DNA from 4 places in the Paenibacillus sp. GYB003 genome. Region 1 is predicted to be linked to each of the others. Evidence: riboswitches for the same ligand, from Rfam matches in the RefSeq annotation. Region 1 holds a riboswitch; each other region holds the start of a gene.
The links. A riboswitch is a leader RNA that binds a small molecule or an ion and turns the genes downstream of it on or off. The one in region 1 is predicted to bind cyclic di-GMP.

Region 1 (5,817 bases):
TGTTGATCCGATAAACCGATCTGCCGATGCTTGTTTCCCGCCTCAAGGTCCAGTTGTTGGCCCGGCATCGTGAATCCTCCCTTATTCTTTTTTGTCCGAGCTTACGATTAATTTATAAATTCCCCCCTCTTTTCACTTCGTTTTTACGGCACGAACTATAAATTTATGGTAAAAGTAAACGGATTGCGGATGCTCCATACATGCCAAATACGATTCGGAGAATGCCCGCCAGCGATCTTTTCCGCCGATCACCCTTTCAAAAAACGCACCGCCGTTGTGGAATCGTTCCTGCGCCAACCCAATGTGGAGATGTTTAATCTCCCCTTGGAATTCCACCGTTTCCATCCTCCACGAAACGGTGGAAAAACCGGCTTCGGCGAGCAGGTAAGGGATTTTTCGCCCGACCTGTACGTCGACCTCCCCGACTGCCGCTAATTTCCTCAATCCTTCCGTTACGATGGGCGTTTGCGGATACAGATGGAGCATGGAACCGTCCGACTCAATCACAACGAGTTCGCCGCCGGGCTTCAGAACCCGTGCCAGTTCGGCGATAATTCGACACCGTCCTTCCGAATCCTGATGTTGGAGGACAAAACGAGTAACGATGAGATCGAACTGCCCGTCGGGGTAACTCAACTGTTTTAGATCCTGCTTTTCGAAAACGAGGTTCGATATATCCCTCGATACTTCCCGGGCTTGTGCAAGAAGAGAGGCCGTATAATCGCACCCGACGACTCGGGAAGACGGAAACCGCTCGGCCAAGTATCGGCTGACGGCACCCGATCCGCAACCGGCATCCAGCAAATGAGCGCCATCCCTAACGTCAACATCCTGCAATTCCTTTCGGCAATCGTGCACAAGCTGAGATTGCCGTTCCAACCGTTCGAACTCTTTATCGTTCTCCAATACGTAGCTCATAAAGTTCCTCCGGAATGAACATGTAATGATATCGTTCCCGAGCTCTAGTCCCGCTCCATTTTGTTAGCGTTTCCACGACTTGTTCAGCTGAAACTTGCACAGTCTGCCCTTCCGATTGCTCCTGCTGTCTAAACACCTCCTTAAACAAAAAAACCCCCGTCATCCCAACAAGAAATAGACGGAGGCTACCGTCGTATTCGGCAACTGGCTGGCATAGCGGTAAAAGTTGCGCCTTAGCCCCTGTAGCTTTGCGTCGCCGCTTTTCAGCGGGTTTGCTATTGTCGTACGATGTATGAATTTGTCGTTGTGTCATCAATAGTAATTATAGAAATGACTATACATAAAAAAAATACCCAATGTTGGGTATTTTTTTATAATTTTTGTTTAATGCGTCCCGTACACAAACTGGTTATTTAAATTTTTTTAAAAATTCTCCTTTTTGATTCACTCTCGTTTTGGCATAAATCTTTTTAATGAACGTACGAACCGTATTCGGACTAATTCCGCAGCGATCCGCTATTTCAGGCACGCTTTTATTGTCCAGCCATCCGTAAGCGATTTCTTTCTCGCGATTCGTCAAATCGTATTCGTCAAAACGAGCGTAAATCAATTCCTTTTGAATCGTCGGATCTTTCAGGGGCAATTTTTCTTGAATGTTCTTAGCGAGCCGTTCTATTAACGGTATTGCAAATGTAACTTCATGCGAATAATGAAAACTGAGACCCAGGTAGCCCACGGTAACGTGTTTGATACGAATCGGAGTGCATACGCAGGCTAATTCCGCAAACGAAGCATTGCTGTGCTCGGACCCGATTACGACGGAAAGCGACTGCGATTCCATGGATAATGAAATCGCATTGATTCCTGCGTCTTTCATTGAAAATGAGGTGCCGTGTTTAATATAATTGCTTTCCAAAAAATCGATAAACGAATCCGCCCCGATATAATCCAAGACCGTTCCGTCGCTATCGGCAAAAGCAAATACATAGGGTATGGGCACCAAATGTTTCATATTCCTGATTTCCTCTTGCAGCAAATCAAGAATCTCTTTCTTTTCCGCTGCCCTTTCATTGATTTCAGATCTATGGAGGGTAGCAGGAAAACGACCGTCTGCTTCCGGTAATGTACAGAGGTCAAGGTCAGTAGCTTGGTTCCACGAACGAACGATGTCTGTCATCAGTCCCCTTCTTTCTTCGTAAAATAATAATAGTTCGCCCGAAATAATGGGTTGGATCAATCCTCCTGACTATTCGACACTTCGAATAATGAAGAACACAAAAAGCCTCCGTCCAATGGTGACTAGATCGATAGGCAGACGGAGGCTTCCGTCGTATTCGGCAGCTGGCTGGCATCGCGAGGTATTCCCCGCATTAGCCCCTGTAGCTTTGCGTCGCCACTTTTCAGTGGGTTTGCCATTGTCGTACGATGTATGAAATTGTAGACAACAATCCTATTTTGTCATCTTTTGTTAGGGTGCCGTCATGATTATACCATTCCATTGTCGTTTCGTATACTCTCGCTCCTCGCCGGTAGAAGTTCGGCGATCTCGCCGTCATTGACGATTCGCAAGGTTTTTCGCTTATTTCGCCTGCTTTTGCTTTTCTTCTTCGATGTATTTATTCGATTTTTCCTCGGCTTCGCGAAGCGCGGTGTTGATGTCTTTGCCGTTCAGGATCACATCCCGATTCGCTTCGTTCAAGTACGAATAAATTTTGGAATCGTACATGCTGCCGCGCGGAACCGGCGCCGGCTTGACGGAGAAAATGCCCGCCAAATTTTTGCCCTCGAAAATTTTCAGGTCGGCGGCATAATCTTTTTGGATTGCCGGATCCTTCAATACGGTCAATCGCCCGAACTTGTTGATCATCGTCTGCGCTTCCGACGTTTGCATCGCTTGCAACACGCGGTACGCCGCATCCTTGTTTTTGCTCGAAGGCGTGATCATGAGCAGATGGAAATCGACCTCTCTGCCGTATCCCGGTTTATCCGCAAAGCTCGGGAAGGAAACCAGATCCCAGTTGAAGTTTTGGTTTTGCTCGACAAGCGGCAATACGCGCGTCGTAAAAGCGGCGATCCAGTAAGGCTTCATCGCGACTCTTTGTTCCTTCAGGAAGAAGTCGATATTGTCCTTCAAATAGTTGGTTTTGGGTTCGACCATGCCCGGAATGTCGTAAATGCCCCGCAGCATGGAAAACATTTTTTGGTATCCGTCCGTCGCGAGCACCGCCTTGGCTCCGTTATCCGTCACGGGCAGCGAATAGGCGCGTGAAAACACTTGAGGGAAGCCCGGGTCGATTCCGAGAATTTGCGTTGCGTCCTGTGCGCGGGTCGTCTTTTTGGCCAGCTCGATCACTTGCTCCCAGGTCATGCCGTCCTTCGGATAAGCGACGCCGTATTTATCGAAAATATCTTTGTTATAGGCCATCATGCCGTAGTTCATGGCGAACGGAAATCCGTACAGCTCCCCGTTTTTTCCGTACAATTGAAGATTTTTGATCGTTTCCGGCTCCAGACGGCCGAGATCGATTTTGTATGTTTTGACGAATTCGTTCAAATCCGTCCCCAGTCCCATACTAATGAACGTATCCAGGGAAAAGTTGCTGGTCGAAATAATGTCGGGCGTTTCCCCGGCGGCGATCAAATCCTCCAGCTTTCTGCCCGTAATCAATTCGATCGAAATATTCGGATACATCTTTTGCACCGGTTCCAGAATAATCTTTTGCAAATCGGTAGCATTATTGATGCCCGCCCCGCTATTGAAGAGCGTCAATTTAACCGGCTCTTTCGTAAATGCCTCCACGCTCTCGATCGGCACTTTGTTTTCTCCCGGCGCCGAGGCTTGGCCGGTTTGCCCCCCGCTTTGTCCGCAGCCCGCCAAAGCGATAGCGACGGCAAGGACGGTCCCCGTTTTCGCATAGGTTGAAGTTTTCATGTGCTGCTCCTTCCCCTTTGACAATTGTTTATTTTTGCTCGTTTCTATCATATAAAACGCTTACTATTCAGTCAATACGTTTACAAATAAATAACATAGAGCATATTTGAGCAAAACGTCCACATTTGCAAATCGATTTTGCCTTTCCCCCTCCATGATGCTCCTTTTGTCGCGACAACTTCAGTATAAATTCCGCCGGTGCCCGAAGTAATGCCCGATTGCTCGGATTTTGTACCTTATTTTCGGTTGTTTGCCGGTCGGTATTATATTTTCTTTACATTCGGAAAAAAAAAGAAAAACCATACGAATTCCAGTATGGTCTTCAGCGTGGCAGCAAAACGACTGCCGCACTCGCAAACATAAACGAAATGTTTATGTTTGTTCATTTATGCAGAGATAGACAGCAATCCATAAGAAATTTGCATACAAGCGATGCCCATGACTGGCGATAGGTGCGGATTCCGCTTAACTCGTCCCGGTAGAACGGGGGTGCATAAAATCGATATTTATCAAGGGATTGCTCCGATCCAGTGGACGTCAGAGTCAACAGAAGCCGGTTTCGAACCACCAGTCCCGGCCGTACCGATCGAGCAGCTGCGGACTTGGAGGCAGATGCCGGGCCGCGTGCCGGCCGCAGACGCAAAAAAAGCCCTCCGGATAAAATCCGGGAAGGGCTTTTGCATTTAGGCAAGACAAGCTGGACTTTCATCCGCTACTTCACGTGGCCGGCCCCAACTCAGGAAGTCTCCCGTACTAGCGCCTTAGTTGGCCACAGCTGTATTAAATGGATTTATCGTCCTCAACCGGATACGCGTACAATATATAACGTTCGGGCGCATCCCCCACATAACGAAACGGGTAACAGGTCGTCACAACCAACGCCTCCTTCCCCATCGAACGAATGACCGTCGTATCGTCTTTATCCACGATATCCGTGCTTTTGATTTCATATTCGAACGTGCCGTACGGCAGCTTGACGACAAATCGATCCCCTATCGCGAGCTTGTCGAAGTTTCGAAAAACGGTATCGCGATGTCCGGACAGTACGATTTGCTCGCCGTCCGAAGGAAATACGCTTGCGCTGTAGTGGCCGACTCCTTTTTTCAGCATTTCCTCGTCGGTGCCTTCGATAATGGGAAGATCGGCTTTCAGCTTCGGGATTTGCAGCACGCCGATCACATCGTTCGGTTTCGGGTTAAACGTTTCCCGATCGATAAGAGGCTCAGGGGCAGGCATGGTTTCGGCCGTGTGTGCCGGGGGAGTTTGTGGCTCCTCTTCGGACAGTTCCTCTTCGCGCGACGTATGAATCAAAGCGTTCGCTTCCGCCATCGCCTTGTTGATGCTCGTTCGATGATCCACATATTGCATAACGGCTAAAGACAGAACGATCGTACCCGATATCGCCAGAACGGCGCCAAGGATCTTTCGCATGGTATCCCCTCCGTTTCCACATCCGACATCCTCGCGGTTTAGAGGAAAAGCAAACACATTGCTCCGAGGAGAACGTGCTTGCTTTTCCGTCAGCCATCAAGCTTTGCGTTTTCTTCCCAGAAGAACCAAGCCCGCGAACAAAGCGGCCAATCCTGCAATACCCAAGTTGTAAAAATGGACGGCCGTATTCGGCAATCGGTTCAGCGGCTTCTCCGGATCCGGTTTCTTGGTCGACGTTTCGACGCCGTGCTGTGCGGAAGGCGTTTCCGCCTCCGTATTTGTCGGCGTCGTGCCGGTTCCGGCATCCGTCGATGGCGTTCCGTTGCCTTCGCCTGTCGACGGCGTTCCGCTTCCTCCGCCCGTCGACGGTGTTCCGTTTCCTCCGCCTGTTGAAGGCGTTCCGCTCCCGCCTCCCGTCGAAGGCGTCCCACTTCCGCCTCCTGTAGAAGGCGTTTCACTTCCGCCGCCCGTCGACGGCGTTCCGCTTCCTCCGCCTGTCGACGGTTCATTCGGCGTTACGGGGTCAGGGTTCGTAC
Region 2 (5,817 bases), on a different contig from region 1:
TTCGGTCGGCTCCGTCTCTTCCGTAAATTCGCCGTAGCAGTTGTCGACGAATACGATCGTCTCCGGCGCGAGCTCCTTCACGAACCGGACCATCCGCCCGATCTGCTCGACCGAGTACGAAGGTCGCAAGTCGTAGCCGCGCGACCGTTGAATGCCGACTACCTTCGGCGGTTGTTCCGCAATCGCAGCCCGAAGCTTGTCCCAATCCGGCATCCCGTCGTCCGCCAAAGCCAGCTCGTCGTAGCGGACGCCCCAGTCCTGCAGCGAGCCGGTTCCGTCTCCGGGCTTGCCGATCACTTTGTGCAGCGTATCGTACGGCTTGCCCGTGATGTACAATAAGCGGTCGCCCGGTCGGAGCACGCCGAACAAGGCGGTCCCGATCGTATGCGTGCCGGAAACGAAATGCGGGCGAACGAGCCCCGCTTCGGCCCCGAACGCGTCGGCATAGACGAGATCGAGCACCTCGCGGCCCCGGTCGTTATAGCCGTAGCCGGTCGACCCTCCGAAATGATAGTCGCTCACTTTATGCTTCTGAAAGGCGGCGATCACCTTCCATTGATTGCGGTCCACCCGTCTGTCGATTTCGCTCAGCTTCGGCGCCGCCAAAGCTTCCGCTTGCTCCATGAGCCGGGCGATTTTATCCGGTACGTTCATCTTAATCGCTCTCTCCCTCGTGCTGTATCGCTTCGTTCGCCGCAAACGATCGAAGCTTGTATCCTTGTTTGTCGAATTCGTTTTGCTTGACGCGCACGTCGAACCGGATCGTCTCTCCGTCCACCTGCTGATCGAGCACGTCGCCGACCCGGTAAACGAGCGAGATCAGGTCGCCCCGGTCGGCCGGAATGACGAAGCGCATCGATTCGCCCGTCAGCTTTTCCTGCACGGCCAGCTTCAGCGTTTCCAGATCGGCGTCCGAGAAGGCGGATATCCGGATCGAGTCCCCTTCGGCGTTCCACAGCTCGGCTTGACCGTCCGGCACGAGATCGGCTTTGCTCAACACCGTGATCGTCGGCGTGCCCCCGGCGCCGAGCTCCTGCAAAATGTCGACGACGACCCGGATATGCTGCTCGGCCATCTCGTTCGAGCCGTCCACCACATGTAAAATGAGATCGGCCTCGCACACTTCCTCCAGCGTCGCCCGGAACGCCGCGACGAGATCATGCGGCAAATGCTGGATGAAGCCGACCGTGTCGGTCAGCACGACTTCCTGACCGTTCGGCAGCCGCAGCGTGCGGGTCGTCGGGTCGAGCGTGGCGAACAGCTGATTTTCCGCGTACACGTTCGCTTGCGTCAGCCGATTCAGCAGCGTCGATTTGCCCGCATTCGTATAGCCGACGAGCGCGACCTGGAGCACGCCCGTTTTTTTTCTGCGCTCCCGGTGCAGAGCCCGATGGCGCTTCACCTCGTGCAAGGCGTGGCGCAGCTCGGTTATCCGATTGCGGATATGGCGGCGATCCGTTTCCAGCTTCGTCTCGCCCGGACCGCGCGTGCCGATGCCGCCTCCGAGACGCGACAAATTCACCCCGTGTCCGGACAGACGGGGGAGCAAGTAGCTGAGCTGGGCCAGCTCGACCTGCAGAAAGCCTTCCCGCGTTTTCGCCCGCTGCGCGAAAATATCGAGAATGAGCTGCGTTCGGTCGATGATTTTCAAATCGAGTGCACGCTCCAGATTGCGGACCTGCGCGCCGGACAGCTCTTGGTCGAATATCGCCGTATTGGCGCCGAGCCGCTCGGCGATTTCGCGGATTTCCTCGACCTTCCCTTTGCCGATAAACCATTTCGGATCGACCGACTCTCTCGTCTGCACCGACTCATGCAGCACCAGCACGCCCGCGCTTTCCGCGAGTCCGATCAATTCCTGGAGCGAATAGCGCACGGCTTCCTCGCCGGCTCTGTCGCTCTTCAATACCAAGCTGACGACGACGGCTTTATCCGAAATGCCGCCGCCGACCTCGTGCGTCGTTTGCTTCATGCGGGAACTCCTTTATCGCATCGGTACGTTATGCGTACATACGGATCATTGTAACATATTTCCGGGATAAAGCAGTTCTATTATATCCAAACCCCGCCGTCCGCAAAATGGCCCTCACGAAAAGGGCAGCTCGATTTCGACCGTCGTTCCCGAGCCCATAACGCTTTCGATCGACAGCCTGCCGCCGTGCGTCTCCATTATATTGTGGCAGATCATCAGGCCGAGACCGGTCCCGTTTTCCTTCGTCGTGAAAAACGGCTGGCCGATCTTCGGGATCAGCTCCTCCGGAATACCGCCGCCCTGATCGGTAATGCGCACGATGAACGAGCCTTTGGACGTCTCCGTCCGCACTCTCACTTCTCCTCCGTCCGGCATCGCCTCGATCGCGTTTTTCAGCACGTTGACGAACACCTGCTTCATCTGGTTTTCATCGCATCGGATCGGAGGAATGTTGGCCATCTCTTCGGTGACGAGCCGCACCTTGTTCATGATCGCCTCCGTATCGAGCAGCGTCACCACGTGATCGAGTACCGTGCGAATATCGGTATCGCGGAAGCTCGCCTCTTTCGGCTTGGACAGCAGCAAAAACTCGTTGACGATAAAATTGATCCGCTCGAGCTCGTTCAGCATGATCGGATAGTACGCCTTGTTCTCGGTCGGAGCCGATTGCTGCAGCTGTATGAAGCCTTTCAGCGCCGTAAGCGGGTTGCGGATTTCGTGGGCCAGTCCGGCGGCCAGCTGTCCGGTCACCGCAAGCCGGTCGGAGTTGCGAAGCAGCTCCTCCGCTTTTTTCTTGTCGGTAATATCTTTGGCGACGCCGTAAATCCCTACGATCTGATGATCGGCGATGATCGGAATGTTCGTTACGTCGGCGATGATCGTATGCCCCTCTTTATGCAGCAGCTGCAGCTCGAAATGGATCGAGCCGCCCTTCATCGTCTCCAGAAACGACTTCAGCGCCTTCGGACGGTCGTCCGGATGAATGAGCGCCACGAACTGCCTGCGGGTCATTTCCTCGGCGGTATAGCCGAGCAGGTCGGCGGCGGCCGGATTGACGGCGATGAGCTTGCCTTTGCGGTCGAACGTGCAGATCGGATCGGGATTATGCTCGATCAAATCCGCCGTCTTCCCGTGGAACGTCGGCAGCCGGTGATGCAATTTGAATTCGTACATGTTCAAATCGGCGTCATGGAGCAAATCTTCGATCCGTACGCTCCGGTCGGGCTTCGAGGCGGCGACGCCGACGGAAAAAGAAAGCGACACCGGCGGCGTCCCGTCGCCCATCGCGAACGATTGACCGTTCAGCTCGCCGAGCAGCCGCTCGCGAATGCCTTCGAAAGGAGGCGAATCTTCGACGACGAGGACGAATTCGTCCCCGCCCAATCGGCCGGCGATTCCGTTCACATTATGGACCAGCCCGCGCAAATAGTCCGCGACGTGCAGAATGACTTTATTCCCGACCATATGCCCGTGCGTATCGTTGATTTGCTTGAAAAAATTAAGGTCGATCAGCAGCACGCGGACCGCCTTGCCTTCGTCGATCAGCCGCTGCCCGAACAGCAGCGTCTGCTGCAGCGAAGCAAGCCCGGTGAGCGAATCGATCATGCTGAGGTGGCGGTACTCGTTTCGCTCCCGTTCGAGCTTTCGCGTGTAATGCGCCACTATCGTGTAAGCCATCGCATGGAGCGCGATAAAAAACAGATGCGTCAGCCATTGCTGCCCTTCGGGCGTGTCGGCGTACGCATACAAATTGAGACCGATCGCCAGCGCCGCTGCGAGCGTATACAGCGGACTCGGCAGAAGAAGCGCGTAAAACAGCAATAGCGGATAGGCGGTTAAGAGCAGGGCGAACAAGCCGTCCGGCCGCATAAAGACGATGTACGCCAGCAGGGCGAGGCTGGACAGGCCGTATGCGGCTTTCCGGCGTTTGTTCAGCGCCGCGGCCGCCAGAAGCGACAATGTAAACAGAAGCGAAGCGAGCGACCGGGCAGCATCCGGAATCGCGTCGATGAGCGCGCCGACGCCCGAGAGCAGCGCGAGAGCGGCAAGCAGCGCTTCCTTTCTCCGGAAGACGGACAAGCGGAACGACCGAAACGCGCGGGTTATGTGCATATGGTTCTTCCCTTCCGTTAGGTTTGTCGGTATGCGTCGTTTATGCGGACGTGAGCGATGAGAGACAGCTGCGGAGGCGCGGCGAGGGCTTTCGAGGCTCGATTCCGATACTTTGCCGCGACCCGGGGGGACGATTAGCTCTGCAAGCTAAAAAAAGCCGTACCCGGATTCAGGGACGGCCGATGGCATGATACGATCAACGCGAACGCGAGCGTTTCAGCAACCCAGCTGTCATAGTTCTGCCGAACCTTAGACCTGTGGCTTTGCGTCCCTGCCTTTCGGCAAGTTTGCCAAACTTCCATTTCCAATTATTTGCTGGTAGTCTACCTGAACCTTAATATACCATACCTTTTCTTTCAACGAAACTAAAAATCGAACGATTCTAATTTTTCTGCAAATCCCGAATGTTCGAACATTTTACAACACATTCGTATCGGACGAATCGGGCAAAAATCCGCTCTGGCTCACTTTGACCCGTTCCGGCGGGAAATGGCGGCCGAGCGCTTCGACGATGTCCTTGTACCGTTCGCGATCGTACCATTCCGTATAACCGGTCTTCTCGAACAAGGTCCGGATGCCGAGCTGCTCCGTCCGCCTTCCGGAGCTGCCGTCTCCCATGAAAAAATCGTCGACGCAAACCCGCCGGGTCGCCGCGGCGATCGTCCCGGCGAACTGCGGGCTGCTCGGCAGCACCGGCGAAACGGCGGCCTGCGTTCGAAGGCCCGCCTCGGTCAGCTTGCGCAAGGCGGACAAACGGGCGGCGATCGGAGGGGCGGACGGAGTGAACGCCTTCCGTACGGATTCCATGTCGGTTTCTACCGTCATGCTGATCCGAACGCGATCCTTCAACCGCAGAAGCAGATCGATATCTCGCGTCACGAGCGGGCTGCGCGTCTGCACGAACAAAAAGTCGGGCGGTTCGTCCGCCATCGCGGCAAGCAGCGAACGGGTCACGAGCTCCTTCGCCTCCAGCGGCTGGTACGGATCGGTGCTCGACGACATGAAGATCGTTACGGGCCCTTTCCGTTTCGCCTTGGCCAGCTCGCCGGCGAGCAGCTCCGCCGAGCCGACCTTCACGTCGACCCATTCGCCCCACGGCTCCCGGCGGAACAACGCGACCGGCATTTTGCGGACGTAGCAGTACGAGCACGCGAACCCGCAGCCTGCGTACGGATTGAGCGTATGGCTGTAGCCGGTCAAATATCCCGAAGCCGGGTTGAGCAGCCGCTTCGGCTGCGTGCGGCGGATTTCGATCATCGCTCCCCCTCCGTCCGGCCGGACGCCAGCTCCTCGAGCAAGCGGCTCAAATCGAGCCCTTCCATCGACGCGATTCGTTTGCTGTGCTCGCCGAACGGGAGCGACTCCGTCACCGAGTTCGGGACGATGACGCAGTGAAGCCCGGCGCGCCGCGCCGCCAGCGCTCCGTTCGGCGAATCCTCGAACGCCAGCGCTTCCTCCGGCAAGACGCCCAGCCGATCGACGGCCTGCACGTACAGCTCCGGATCGGGCTTCACCTTCGCGACGTAATCCCGCGTGCGAATGACGGAAAAATAGTCGCGGATGGCGAACTTCTCCAAATAGCCGATCACCCACTCGCTCGACGAGCTCGAAGCGAGTCCGATCGCGAGTCCCAATCGCCGGGCCTGCTCCAAGGTGGAGACGACGCCGGGCCGCAGCTGCTCGCGCTCCATCCGCTCTTCGAACAGCTTGCGGCGCATTGCGCGGAACCGCTC
Region 3 (5,817 bases), on a different contig from region 1:
CCAAGGAAGCGCAGTCCGAAATCGTCAAGGACGGCTACGTGTCCGCGCTCGTCGACCCGGACTTGGAAAAGGCGTTCGGCGCCAATCTGCAGTCGCTGAAAGGGAAAAACGTAGAGGCCATCTTCAAGCTGAAGTCGGCCCCCCTATACAAAGTGACGAAGGACGACCCGATCGCCCAAGAGTTTCTCGGCAAAGCGCTGGACGAAGTGCTCGCCGGGCGCAAAGACGTGAATACGGCGCTGCGCGACGCAAACGAGCTGGCGAATCAAAAGATCGAGCAGCGCAAAGGAAAACAGTAACGGCCGCCGTGTGTCGGCTGACGGGCCGTTCAAAAGCGAAACCGCTCGTGGCCGCGATCCGCAAAGTCGCGGAAGCCTTCGTGATGCAGCAGACGCCGCTTCAGCTCCATTCCTCCGCGATAGCCTGTGAGCGTGCCGTTCGTCCCGATGACGCGGTGGCACGGAACGACGATCGGGATCGGGTTGGCCCCGTTGGCCGCGCCGACGGCGCGCACCGCCTTCGGCGAGCCGGCGGCCTCGGCGATTTGCGCATACGTGCGCACTTCGCCGAACGGGATGGCCGCGACGGCTTTCCATACCGCCTGCTGAAACGGCGTTCCGACCATATCGAGCGGCAAGTCGAAGGCGGTCAGCGTTCCGGCGAAATAGCGCTCGAGCTGCCGCGCGTACACGGCCAGCCGTTTTGCGTCCGGCAGCGGCCGCGCGTCCGGGAGCCGTTTCCCGGCCCAGGCGAACAGCTCTTCTTCGGAATCGGCGGTCAGCGAGACGAAGCAGAGGCCGGCTTCGGTGGCGGCGATCGTCATCGTGCGGTCTTCGAGGGAAACGGGCGCATAGTACAAATGGGCCCGTTCCGTTCGGGTGCGGCCGGCAGGACCGGTATGATCGGTAGGGCCGTTCCGGTTGTTCCGGTTGTTCCCGTTGCCCCGGTTGTTCCGGGACGCAAGGCGGTCGGTTTCGGCGATTATCATGGGACGTGCCTCCTGTTCGTTTTTGACATGGCATAGCATAGCGGTATTGGCGGCTTTTTCACGCGCGTACCGTCAGTCGTCCTGCAGGCTTCGCCACATATAGAACGTGACATAGCCGTTCCACGGCGACCATGCGGCGAACCGGTCCTGCAGCTCCTGCACCGTCGGCTTGTGCGGCAGCCGCCACAATCGCCGGACCGCCTGGTGAATGCCGGCGTCCCGAACCGGAAACGCCGACGGATCGCCCAGGCAGCGCAGAAGGACGTAGTGCGCCGTCCAGGGACCGATCCCTTTGATCGCCGTCAGCCTGGCGCAAACGGCGTCACGATCCGGCAGCCGCTGCAGCATGTCCTTCGTCAGCTCGCCGGCCGCCATCAGACGGGCGATTTCGAGAATATAGGCGGCTTTTTGCCGGGAAAATTGCAGATCGGCCAATCGGTCCGGACTCGCTTCCGCGACGCGCTCCGGCGACGGAAACAGCCATAGCGGACCGCCGCGATGCTCCACGGATGTGCCGAACGTTTCCACGAAGCTCCGTTTCAGCTTGTAGGCGAACGAAAGCGTGATTTGCTGGCCGATGACGGCCCAGCAAAGCGCTTCGAACAGATCCGGAATGCGGACGAGGCGAAATCCGGCGTAATCGCGCGTCAAACGCCGAAGCACCGGGTCCCGCTCCGCCAGCGCGTAAAACGGGCGAATGTCGGTATCCAGATCGAACCATTCGCGAACGCGGCGGACCGCGGCTTCGCGCATCGACCGGTCCGCCTCATGCGGCCGTCCGTAACGGTCGGCGATCCGGATTTGCAGCCGGCCGGGCGATTCGGCGCCGACATCCAGCACGACCGTTTCGCCTTCCAGCCGCGCCGCCTGGACGACGCGATCCCCTTCGATCCGGTACATGCACTCGAGCGGCGAGCGGCCGAGATAAGCGAGCGCCTGCCGGAAATCGAACGGCTCCGGCGTATCGACCGTCAGCGGGCCGGCGCCGATCCGGACGGGAGCCGGCCGCGTCGGCCGGTTCGATTCGGCCGGCCGGGCCGCGACCGACCGATCGCCCGCGTTCCGATACTCGGTCGGCGTCAGGCCGAACGCCTTCTGAAACGCGGCGGAAAAATGCGACGGGCTGCGGAAGCCGGCTTTGACGGCGATTTGCCCGGCCGGCTCGGCGGTGCGCTCCAGCAGCCCCCGGCCCAGCTCCAGCTTGGCGCCGAGCGCGAAGGCGGCCGGCGTCGTGCCCGTAACCCGCTTGAACGTCCGCTGCAGGTGAAACGGGCTGACGCCGGTTTCCGCGGCCAGCTGCGCCAGCGTCGGCGCTTGCGGCAGACGCCGGGCGATGGCGGCTTTCACCTGCGCCGCCAGCTCCGCATCCGGCCCGTCGGGGCCGGGGTTGTCCGGCTTGCACCGCTTGCAGGCGCGGTAGCCGGCCCGGCGCGCTTCTTCGGCGCTGCGGTAGACCGACACGTTTTCCCGCTTGGGCAGCCGGGAGCGGCACGACGGGCGGCAGTAAATGCCGGTCGTTTTAATGCCCAGGTAGTAAATGCCGTCATATTTTCGGTCCCTCGTCAAGATCGTGTTCCATAAATCTTCATCCATCCCGTTCACCTGCCTTCATTGTCAGTATAGCCCCAGACGAAGCGGCGAACAACGGTTCGGCAATAGGAGAGCAACATTTCGACAGCCCGCCGCCCGGCGCGGAACAAAAAAAGGGACCCGCAAGCAACGGGCCGCGGGTCTGCATGAAATCTATATATGAAAAGGGGGGTCGATCTTTATTATAGGACGACTACCTTAAACGAAAGTGAAAATAACATTACAGTTTCTTTACGGATATCGGGTCGTTCGCCCGCTTCCAAAACCGGCATGCAGGTTCTTTAGGACTATTTACGGCCGGATTCATAGGAAAAACGATTCACTAAAATGGGAGGAAAGGTCTATGAAACGGCCGGCGAATCGTTTATGATGAAGGGAGAACGTGATTTCTCGAAACAAACGGATCAGGGCAAACTTGCCGAAAGGCAAGGACGCAAAGCCGCGGGCCTACGGAATACCTCTTCTACGGCGGCCGGGTTGCCGGAAGTGTTGGAATCGGGAAAACGAGCCAGCACCCTTCGGTCTGTCGATTTACGGATTTCGGGCTAAGGGAGGCGCATTATGCTGAAGGAACGGTACTATTCGACGGTGGAATATGTGGACCGGTACGGCAAAACGAACAAGGAAATGCATATTTATTGCGAGGTCGGCAAAAAGCCGACGGTCGGCGATTTTATCGAGGCGTTCCAAAAAGCGGGACTGGACGTGGAGCTGAAAGACTTTATCGATTTGACGTTCAAGCCGAAGCATCCGCCGTCGACTTCCGTCATTTCGGTCAGAGTGCTGCGAACCGTCAAAGACCATTCGTTCAAGCCGTTCGCTTGCTGACGGCCGTTTATAAGACCGCGCATCCGCTTTTTCCGCGAAGGAGGAAGCGGGCGCGCGGTCTATTCGTCTTTCCCTGCAATCGAGCAAACGACAAGCCGCTTCTATGGCTTCGTTCCGTTCAGCCGTTCTTCGGAGGAAGGCTCGTCGCCGTCCAGCCTTTTCTGGAACGAAGCCCGCCAGTTGGCCGACAGCTCCTCGACCGCCAGCAGTGCGCGGACGCCTTCCAGGTTGGATTTGTCGTGATGCTTGATCGTATTGGCGAATTCGACCGTAAGCCCCGCCGGATGCCGGCGCTCCAGCGTAAGCCCGAGCGTCCGGTCAAACAGGCCGGGGGTAAGCACCCGAAAATAAAAGCCGGTATAGCCCGTTTGCTGGACGCGCAAAGCGAGGTCCGGCACGTCGTATTTTTTGGCTAGCTTGTGGCACGGCTGCCTCGGCTGCGTAACCTGCAGCCGCACGTCGCCGCTGGCGTAAATATCGCCGATGCAAACCCGGGATTCGGTCATCCCGAGCACGGTCAAATTTTCCCCGAACGCCCCGAATTCCAGCTTCCGGCCCAGCTCCCGCTCCCAATACGAATAATGCTCGTACGGATATACGCAAACGGCTTTGTCCGGCCCCCCGTGATGGACGAGGTCGGCTTGTCCGTCGCCGTCGAAGTTAAGGGCGGTTAACCGGACCGGCCCTTCGGGCGCCGGGTTTTTGAATATGCCGGTTGCGACGTCCGTTCCTTTGTAAGCGAACGTTTGCGGTTTTCCGACATTGAGCGATACGATTTCGATAGTCAAGGCGTATTCCTCCGATCTTCCGGCGATTGGCTCCCATTTTATCACAAAAAACGGTCCGCGGCATCAGGCGGCAGGAGCTCGCCGTCCGCGCGAGGCCGGCTGGAAAACCGGCCGAAATGGGCGAATGCCCCGGGTCAAATACCCAGGGGCCGCATATAGTGGTATCGGATATTCGTTGCTTCCCAAACACAACGATATGGAGGAATTCCGATGAACTACGTCGTGCAGTCCGGCGACACGCTTTATTCCATCGCGAGCCGATTCGGCGTCACCGTGCAGGCGATCATGCAGGCGAACGGCTTGACGGCCTCGAGCCCGCTCTATGCCGGACAAACCATTTATATTCCGACGGGGGGAGGCCAGCCGGTTCAAGGGCCGGGCCAAGCGGGCATTCCGCCAGGGCTGTTTCCGCCGGGACTGTTCCCGCCCGGAGGGGATCGCCGGCTCGAGCAGCGGGTCGCCCGCCTCGAAGCGGAAACCGACCGCCTGCAGCAGCGGTTGCGGCGCACGGACAACGAGGTCGACCGGCTGCGGCAGCGCGTGGACCGGCTGGAGGATCGGGTCCGAAGACTGGAAGGCCGGTAAAACGACGAAAGGACATTCGCACTCCTGCGCGGAGCGGATGTCCTTTCCGTTTTTCTCCTTCATTTGCCGAACAACAGCCACGACGCCTTGATGCGCTTCAACCGGCTCACGACCGCCCACGGCACGATCGCGATGAGCAGGATGCCTCCCCATACGGCCAGATGGTACCCGGACTGGCCGGGAGCGACGGCGGCGTGCATGCCGTAATAGCCGAGCAGCGCCGGATGCATGAAGTAGATGCCGAACGACGCCGCGCCGAGCGACGACAACGCCTTGGCCCAACGCGGGGCGTTCGCCAGCAGATGGCGGCCGACCCACATGAGGCTGATCGCGACGAGGACCGGATATCCGTGGAACAGCAGCTCGAACTCCCACGATTCGAACCGCATGCCGTACTGCGCCTGCAGGCTCAGCAGCAGGAAGACGAACCCGGCGGCGACCGTTGCCGCGGTAACCCACCAAACGTTGCGGCCGAGCCACTGGACGACCCGCTCATAGTTCATGCCGATCGAGCCGCCGATGCAAAACAGCGCGAAGTACGAAACGAACAAGCGGTCGCTATGCGGAACCGGGGACTCGGCGAGCTGGCCGTAGACGAAATAGCCGATTTGCACGACGACACCGAACAGCCACAAATAGCGGCCGAGCGGACGCCACCGGGCCAGTGTGACGAGAATCGGGAACAGCGCATAAAATTGCATAATGAGCGACATGAAGTACAGATGGTAGCCGGCTTCCGCCCAAGGAAGCAGCCCGGCGAACTCGGACAGCGAGAAGCGGACGTTCGTCTGGGGATTCAGCCATTGATCGAACAAATAATAGAAGCACGACCAGATTATGTACGGAATGAGGATGTATTGCAGCCGTTTCCGGTAAAACCCGGGGACGCGGCGCACGTTCCAGTCGTCGTAATAGCTGTAAAACAGCACGAGACCGCTGAGCAGCACGAACGCCTGCACGGGAAAATAGCTCAAATTGTTGATGGCGAAATAGAGCGTGTGCGAACGCGAGCCAAGCGGCAGCTCCACTCGGGGCGTC
Region 4 (5,817 bases), on a different contig from region 1:
GTATTGTTGTTTTAAATTGAAACAATTCATTTTTATGAAACCCGTCGGATAAAGAATGAATCGCATCGCGGAATATTTCATACGCAGTCTTACAGATTATGACTCCGACAGCCGTGGCCGCGAACGGATCGAGCCAGTTCAAACCGAATTGGGCACCAAGTATTCCTACAAATGCCTCTAAACTAACGAATGCATCAGAACGATTATCCTGTGCAGCTGCCATCACTGCACTACTATTCGTCCGTTTTGCCAGTTTTAGGTTATATCTATAAACCACAAACATTACAATCCCACAAACAAGCGCCGTCCACGCTGTTACCATGCCCGGTATACGAATCGTGTCTTCGAAAAAGGTCATTACGGCTTGAACCAAAACTTGAATTCCTGCAGCCGCCATAATAAGCGATGCAATTAAAGTAGCAGTCGTCTCTGCCCGAAAGCGGCCGTATTTATGATTTTGATCCGGCGGTCTCCTTGAGATTCGAAGGCCAATCAATACAGCTACGGAAGCAATAATGTCGGTCGTATTATTTAATCCATCTGCCTGTAGCGCTTCGGAAAAAAACAAGTATCCTATCGTTAATTTTAATACGGATAATCAAATATAAGCGATTATGCTTACCCAAGCGCCTCTTTCCCCTTGCTGCAAGTTGTTATACACAACCGACTTTTTCTCTCGACTAACTTTACGCTACTATAGAAAAGGTTCAAACTCTGTTTTTGGCGATAGCCGTTCCGTGACAAACCTGATCCGCCATAGGATGATCCTGAATACCTTAATACGAAAGGGCAGTTTGGCCATCATCCTCTATGATTATTCAAATATGAGTTCTTGCATCGATTTCACTGGCTTTCCACACAAACTATTTTCAAATAGGTCAATAATGAATAGGAAACGTTCAGCTTCACGAAACACATGATCGGCCAAAAGGGGATGAATGATGCTCTTTATACGGCATGCCTCAATTAAATCACGTGCTGTCCTTTTGAAGTCACGAAGAGATGTAACCGAAACTCTGTTTTGGTCGAGGAATTGATCAAGAAGTGGTACGGTCTGCGATTGGGGTCGCATGGATTCTAAATCTCTTGCTTGAAACAACAATTGATCGAAATCGTGGCTGAAATCGTTTGCTTGCTCGACAAGCTTCCGTTCGGAAGGATCAAGCAAATGACTGATGAATTTGGCATGATCGGCCATAATTCTCAGAAAAAAAACGTTTTCGTCAATAATGGCGTCGGGCAACGGCTCCAACCTACCCGAATTAAGCTCAGCCAACCGATTTCTGAAATAGTTCGCCTCCCTGCTTACATGATCGACCAGCAAAGGGAAATTATTTGCCCCTGGCAGCTGACACGTCAAAATCAATCCAAGCACTTTTCGTTTAAAAGCCCAAATGTGTGAAACGGCATTATAAATTTCTTCATTAAATTTTCGGATCGTTTGAGGGTCCGTTCCGATCGTAAATGCATTGGCCCTGTTCTCGATTGATTCGAAAACACCATAAAAGTAATTGGCTTCATAGATCAGTTGCGTGTCTTCACATCGAAATCCCAATTTTAAAAAAAGAGAATGCTCCTTCATGATTCGAGACCAAAATCGAACTTCATCCAATGAGCGCTCCACAAAAGCGTCTGTCATCCAAATTCCCTCCCGCGTTTTTTAATTCTTCTGAATTATATGTGCAGATGTCCGGATATTGAATTGTCCCAATCGATCAACGATGATCTTTTTCGTATCCACGTCGGTACACAATAAATCAAAAAAAGCGTAGCGCGGACAATTCGCAATACGCTTAAGCTTGAAGCAGACGATAATTGACGGCGAGGTAGCTCGTCGAATCGATCAGGAGGATCTGTACGCGGTCAAGACAGCCAATGCTACAATTCTGATTGAAAAGCAACGCTGGGTGTATCAACGGTATCGGTTCTACGCGCATCAGCTCTGGAGGGCATTCACTTTAATTCGGGATCCAGACGCAAAGAAGGCTGTCGATTACAGGTTCATGCAGGGATACTCTTACAAGGAGACGTTGTTGTTCTTCCGCTATGGCTTGATCCGCAGGAAGATACTTGAGGGAACCGAAAGTATGGCCAATACATTGAAGCTAATGGGATTCTTTGAGCAGGATCATGAGGAGTTTTAAAGAATAGGCGGGTAAGACAAGCTGTCCTCATCGGGCAGCTCTCTTGTTTTTATAACAAAACAAAGGTTTTAATAAAATAGGTTGACCGGCGCTCTTTTATCATCATATTTTTCCTAAAAACAACAAATAGAAAGAAATAACTACAAAAAATGAGTCTGAAGTACCTAATTTATAATTATTTTATATTATACTTTTAAGTTATGTTAAAATTTTCAACTATTTAACTGCTCGTACGACATGGCAAACCCATTGAAAAGTGGGGACGCAAAGCTATAGGGGCTAACGGATTTGCTGAGCAATGCAAATGCTACCGCCAGCCAGCTGCCGAATACGACGGAGGCCTCCGTCTGTTTTTGGACACAGGCCTACTTTTTTTTAAGATGCTTAAAATTTTGAGCAAATGATAGCCGGAGCTCTTAGCTTTGTCTATAGGTAAAAATTAAACATCATGGAGGGAAGAGGTTATAGAGGAAATTATAACAGTTGGTGCAGTTGAGGCGAATGAAGGATACATAATGCCTCCCTTTACAATGGCAAGCCGATAGAGTCACTTATGAAAAAAATCTCGAATGTGTAATACTATCGGCTAACTTTAATGCTGGCAGGTTTAGAAAAAAGACACCGAAAGTGAATTGAACTGGAGGTCGAAAAAATGAACTTGCGGTTAATGAAACGGGCCGCCATCACAGCAGCTACAGCTTTAATCGTCAGCAATTGGCTGCCACTAGCGCCGCTTGGGAACCAAACAGCACATGCAGATCCATCTCAGTTTCCTTGCGGGAATAGAGTTGCATTAATTAACGGTAGTTTTGAAGACCCTGACTTGTTGAATCCCCCTAGTAATTCTGTCCGTCATGATGGTGTTCAATGGAAGACGATTTATGATGACTTTGTACCTGGCTGGGAAACTACTGATAGTTCAGGAAGTATTGAATTTGCGTCACCAACTAAACTTGGCATACATCCTAATATTAATAACAAATATCATATAACTGATGTTCCAGATGGAGAACAGTTTGTGGAATTGAACGCTTATGAATTTGGTCAATTGTATCAGGATGTCCAAACAATACCGGGACAAACCATTAGTTGGCGACTATCACACAGAGCTGTATATCTAAACCAGGTGCATGGGTTCGATACCATGGCTGTCAGAATAGGCTCAAGTACAACTGATCCAAGTAAACTACCTGTTGTTGAAACAATAAAAACTCACACTTCCCAAGGATGGGTGGAGTATCGTGGGACTTATAAAGTTCCTGAGAGTCAAACCGTAACGCGATTTGGTTTCGAATCAGTTGGAAGTGTCGCTGGAGCTCCGAATACTGGTAATTTCTTGGATGACATATTCCTAGGCACAGAGCCGTGTGGTGTTGTAACAAAGTCCGTAGACCCCGCTGATAATGTACAGGAAGCAGATGTTTTAACCTATACGGTCAACTTTATAAATGATGGAGGGGACGAGACAAGCAACACATTATTTACGGACCTTATCCCCGACGGAACAGAATACATCCCCGGCTCCCTAGAAATCGTATCCGGACCTAACAGCGGGAAACTTACGGATGCAGCGGGAGATGACCAGGGTGAGTTTCTGGCAAGTGAAAATCGGGTAGTCGTTCGCTTAGGCAACGGAGCGAATGGAAGCCAAGCAGGCAGAATCCCGAACGTCGACGTCTTACCTGACGGGACAACGGTCCAATTTAAAGTAAAAATCCTCTCGAAATACAAAACGACTGCCGTCTCCAACCAAGCAACTGTGGAGTACGACAATTTGTTGTCAGGGGATCATGAAACCCGGAAATCCAACGGCGTTACGGTCGAAGTGAATCGTCCGCCGATCGCACCGAATTTCGAAGAAACAACATGGAAAGGCACAACCGCAACCGGAAGCGTGTACGGCGTGGACGCAAACGGCGATACGCTAACGTTCGCCCAAGGAACCGCTCCTAAAAATGGTACGGTAACCGTCAATCCGGATGGAACGTGGAGGTATACTCCTGATCCAAATTTTGTCGGTGAAGATACCTTCACGGTCATAGTCGAAGATGGCAAAGGTGGAACCTCCACCTCAACGGTGACGGTCAACGTAAAGGAGCCGCCGAATAACCCGCCGGTGACCAAAAATTACGACGTAACGACGCAGAAGGATACATCGGTAACGGGCAGTGTCTATGGAAGCGATCCGGATGGAGATACGCTTGCGTACGCCATCGAAAGTGATCCGAAGCACGGTACGGTAGTCGTCAATTCCGACGGAACGTGGGAGTACGTGCCGGATCCGGGCTATGTCGGTCCGGATATTTTCACGGTCATAGTAAGTGACAGAAATGGCGGATACACCACATCGACGATAACGGTGGACGTAAAGGATAAGCCGAATAACCCTCCAGTATCTTCTGGTAAAGAAGTAACGACAGAAAAAGGCACTTCCGTGACAGGTGATGTGTATGGCACCGACCCGGATGGTGATCCATTGACGTATACCCCTGGCAAGCAACCGGGGAACGGAACCGTCATTGTGAATCCGGACGGAAGCTGGAAGTATACTCCTGATCCAAATTTTGTCGGTGAAGATAGCTTCACGGTTATCGTTGACGATGGCAAGGGAGGTAAAACTGAGGTTGAAATTATCGTTGTAGTAACGGAACCAACGACTCCACCACCAACAAATCAACCTCCAGTATCTCCTGATAAAGAAGTGACGACGGACAAAGGTACATCCGTAACGGGCGATGTTTACGGAACGGATCCGGATGGAGATCCATTAACGTATACTCCGGGCAAGCAACCGGGGAACGGAACTGTCATTGTGAATCCAGATGGAAGCTGGAAGTATACTCCTAATCCTGACTTTGTCGGCGAAGACAGCTTCACTGTCATTGTGGATGACGGAAAGGGTAACAAGACCGAGGTTACGGTTACTGTTCGAGTAACAGAGCCGAGTACACCTCCAACAAATCCTGGGGATGGCACGAATCCGACAGACCCAGGGAACGGTACGAACCCTACTGATCCGGGCAACAGTACCAACCCAACAAATCCAGGGAATGGAACGAATCCAACGGATCCGGGCAACGGAACGAACCCGACGGATCTAGGGAACGGCACCAACCCAACAAATCCAGGTAATGGCACGAACCCTACTGATCCGGGTGACGATACGGATACGGGAGGACCGGGAGACAACTCGACATCTCCGCCTCAATCTGGAGGTGACTCCTCGTCCGGAGAGAACGATGGAGCGCAATCTCCAAGCGATGAAAACGTCGGAGGAGATTCCAATGTACCAGTCGGGGCAAAGGGTGGCAACCAACTGCCGAATACTTCAACAAATCTCTTCAACTTGGGACTTGCAGGACTCATCGCCTTGTGCGCTGGCTTGGTCCTCATGTTCAGAAAAAGAAAAGCTTGATTGACGAAAGAAAGCAAACACAATTTCCTTTGGGAAGGTGTTTGCTTTCTTCTTTTTCGTGATTTGTCGATAGGTTCTTACGAGCCAGCATCTTAATAAGAGATGCTTGGTTAAAAACGGCTTGAGAATTTAAATAGCATCCATCGATTCATGCGCACGCTTCCGAAAAAGGAAGGTGGCTCACCTGCAGAAGAGCCTGGACTAGTAGACTACTGGACGGGATTCTTTGAGTACAGTATTCAACATGCACAGGCATTC

Region 2: linked by a shared signal. The riboswitch ahead of PV407_RS00590 (ATP-binding protein) and the one ahead of PV407_RS26865 (LuxR C-terminal-related transcriptional regulator) in region 1 are both predicted to bind cyclic di-GMP.
Region 3: linked by a shared signal. The riboswitch ahead of PV407_RS06815 (hypothetical protein) and the one ahead of PV407_RS26865 (LuxR C-terminal-related transcriptional regulator) in region 1 are both predicted to bind cyclic di-GMP.
Region 4: linked by a shared signal. The riboswitch ahead of PV407_RS22945 (Ig-like domain-containing protein) and the one ahead of PV407_RS26865 (LuxR C-terminal-related transcriptional regulator) in region 1 are both predicted to bind cyclic di-GMP.

What each region holds. Positions count from the first base shown of each region.
Region 1 is NZ_JARBDC010000085.1:3,929-9,745, reverse strand. It holds gene PV407_RS26875 (thiamine pyrophosphate-dependent dehydrogenase E1 component subunit alpha) at 1-68, opposite strand, end outside; gene PV407_RS26870 (class I SAM-dependent methyltransferase) at 133-918, opposite strand; cyclic di-GMP riboswitch class I at 1,115-1,205, opposite strand; gene PV407_RS26865 (LuxR C-terminal-related transcriptional regulator) at 1,328-2,095, opposite strand; cyclic di-GMP riboswitch class I at 2,252-2,342, opposite strand; gene PV407_RS26860 (ABC transporter substrate-binding protein) at 2,498-3,850, opposite strand; gene PV407_RS26855 (class D sortase) at 4,631-5,281, opposite strand; gene PV407_RS26850 (Ig-like domain-containing protein) at 5,378-5,817, opposite strand, start outside.
Region 2 is NZ_JARBDC010000001.1:120,998-126,814, forward strand. It holds gene PV407_RS00580 (methionine gamma-lyase family protein) at 1-654, opposite strand, end outside; gene hflX (GTPase HflX) at 656-1,972, opposite strand; gene PV407_RS00590 (ATP-binding protein) at 2,087-4,084, opposite strand; cyclic di-GMP riboswitch class I at 4,300-4,386, opposite strand; gene PV407_RS00595 (SPL family radical SAM protein) at 4,502-5,341, opposite strand; gene PV407_RS00600 (HAD family hydrolase) at 5,338-5,817, opposite strand, start outside.
Region 3 is NZ_JARBDC010000011.1:70,605-76,421, reverse strand. It holds gene PV407_RS06830 (ABC transporter substrate-binding protein) at 1-299, shown strand, start outside; gene PV407_RS06825 (methylated-DNA--[protein]-cysteine S-methyltransferase) at 329-988, opposite strand; gene PV407_RS06820 (DNA-3-methyladenine glycosylase 2 family protein) at 1,061-2,581, opposite strand; cyclic di-GMP riboswitch class I at 2,977-3,063, shown strand; gene PV407_RS06815 (hypothetical protein) at 3,140-3,406, shown strand; gene PV407_RS06810 (MOSC domain-containing protein) at 3,508-4,194, opposite strand; gene PV407_RS06805 (LysM peptidoglycan-binding domain-containing protein) at 4,405-4,779, shown strand; gene PV407_RS06800 (acyltransferase) at 4,839-5,817, opposite strand, start outside.
Region 4 is NZ_JARBDC010000069.1:302,939-308,755, reverse strand. It holds partial or broken gene PV407_RS22960 (cation diffusion facilitator family transporter) at 1-661, opposite strand, end outside; gene PV407_RS22955 (DUF2935 domain-containing protein) at 815-1,639, opposite strand; gene PV407_RS22950 (hypothetical protein) at 1,800-2,144, shown strand; cyclic di-GMP riboswitch class I at 2,374-2,473, shown strand; gene PV407_RS22945 (Ig-like domain-containing protein) at 2,797-5,559, shown strand.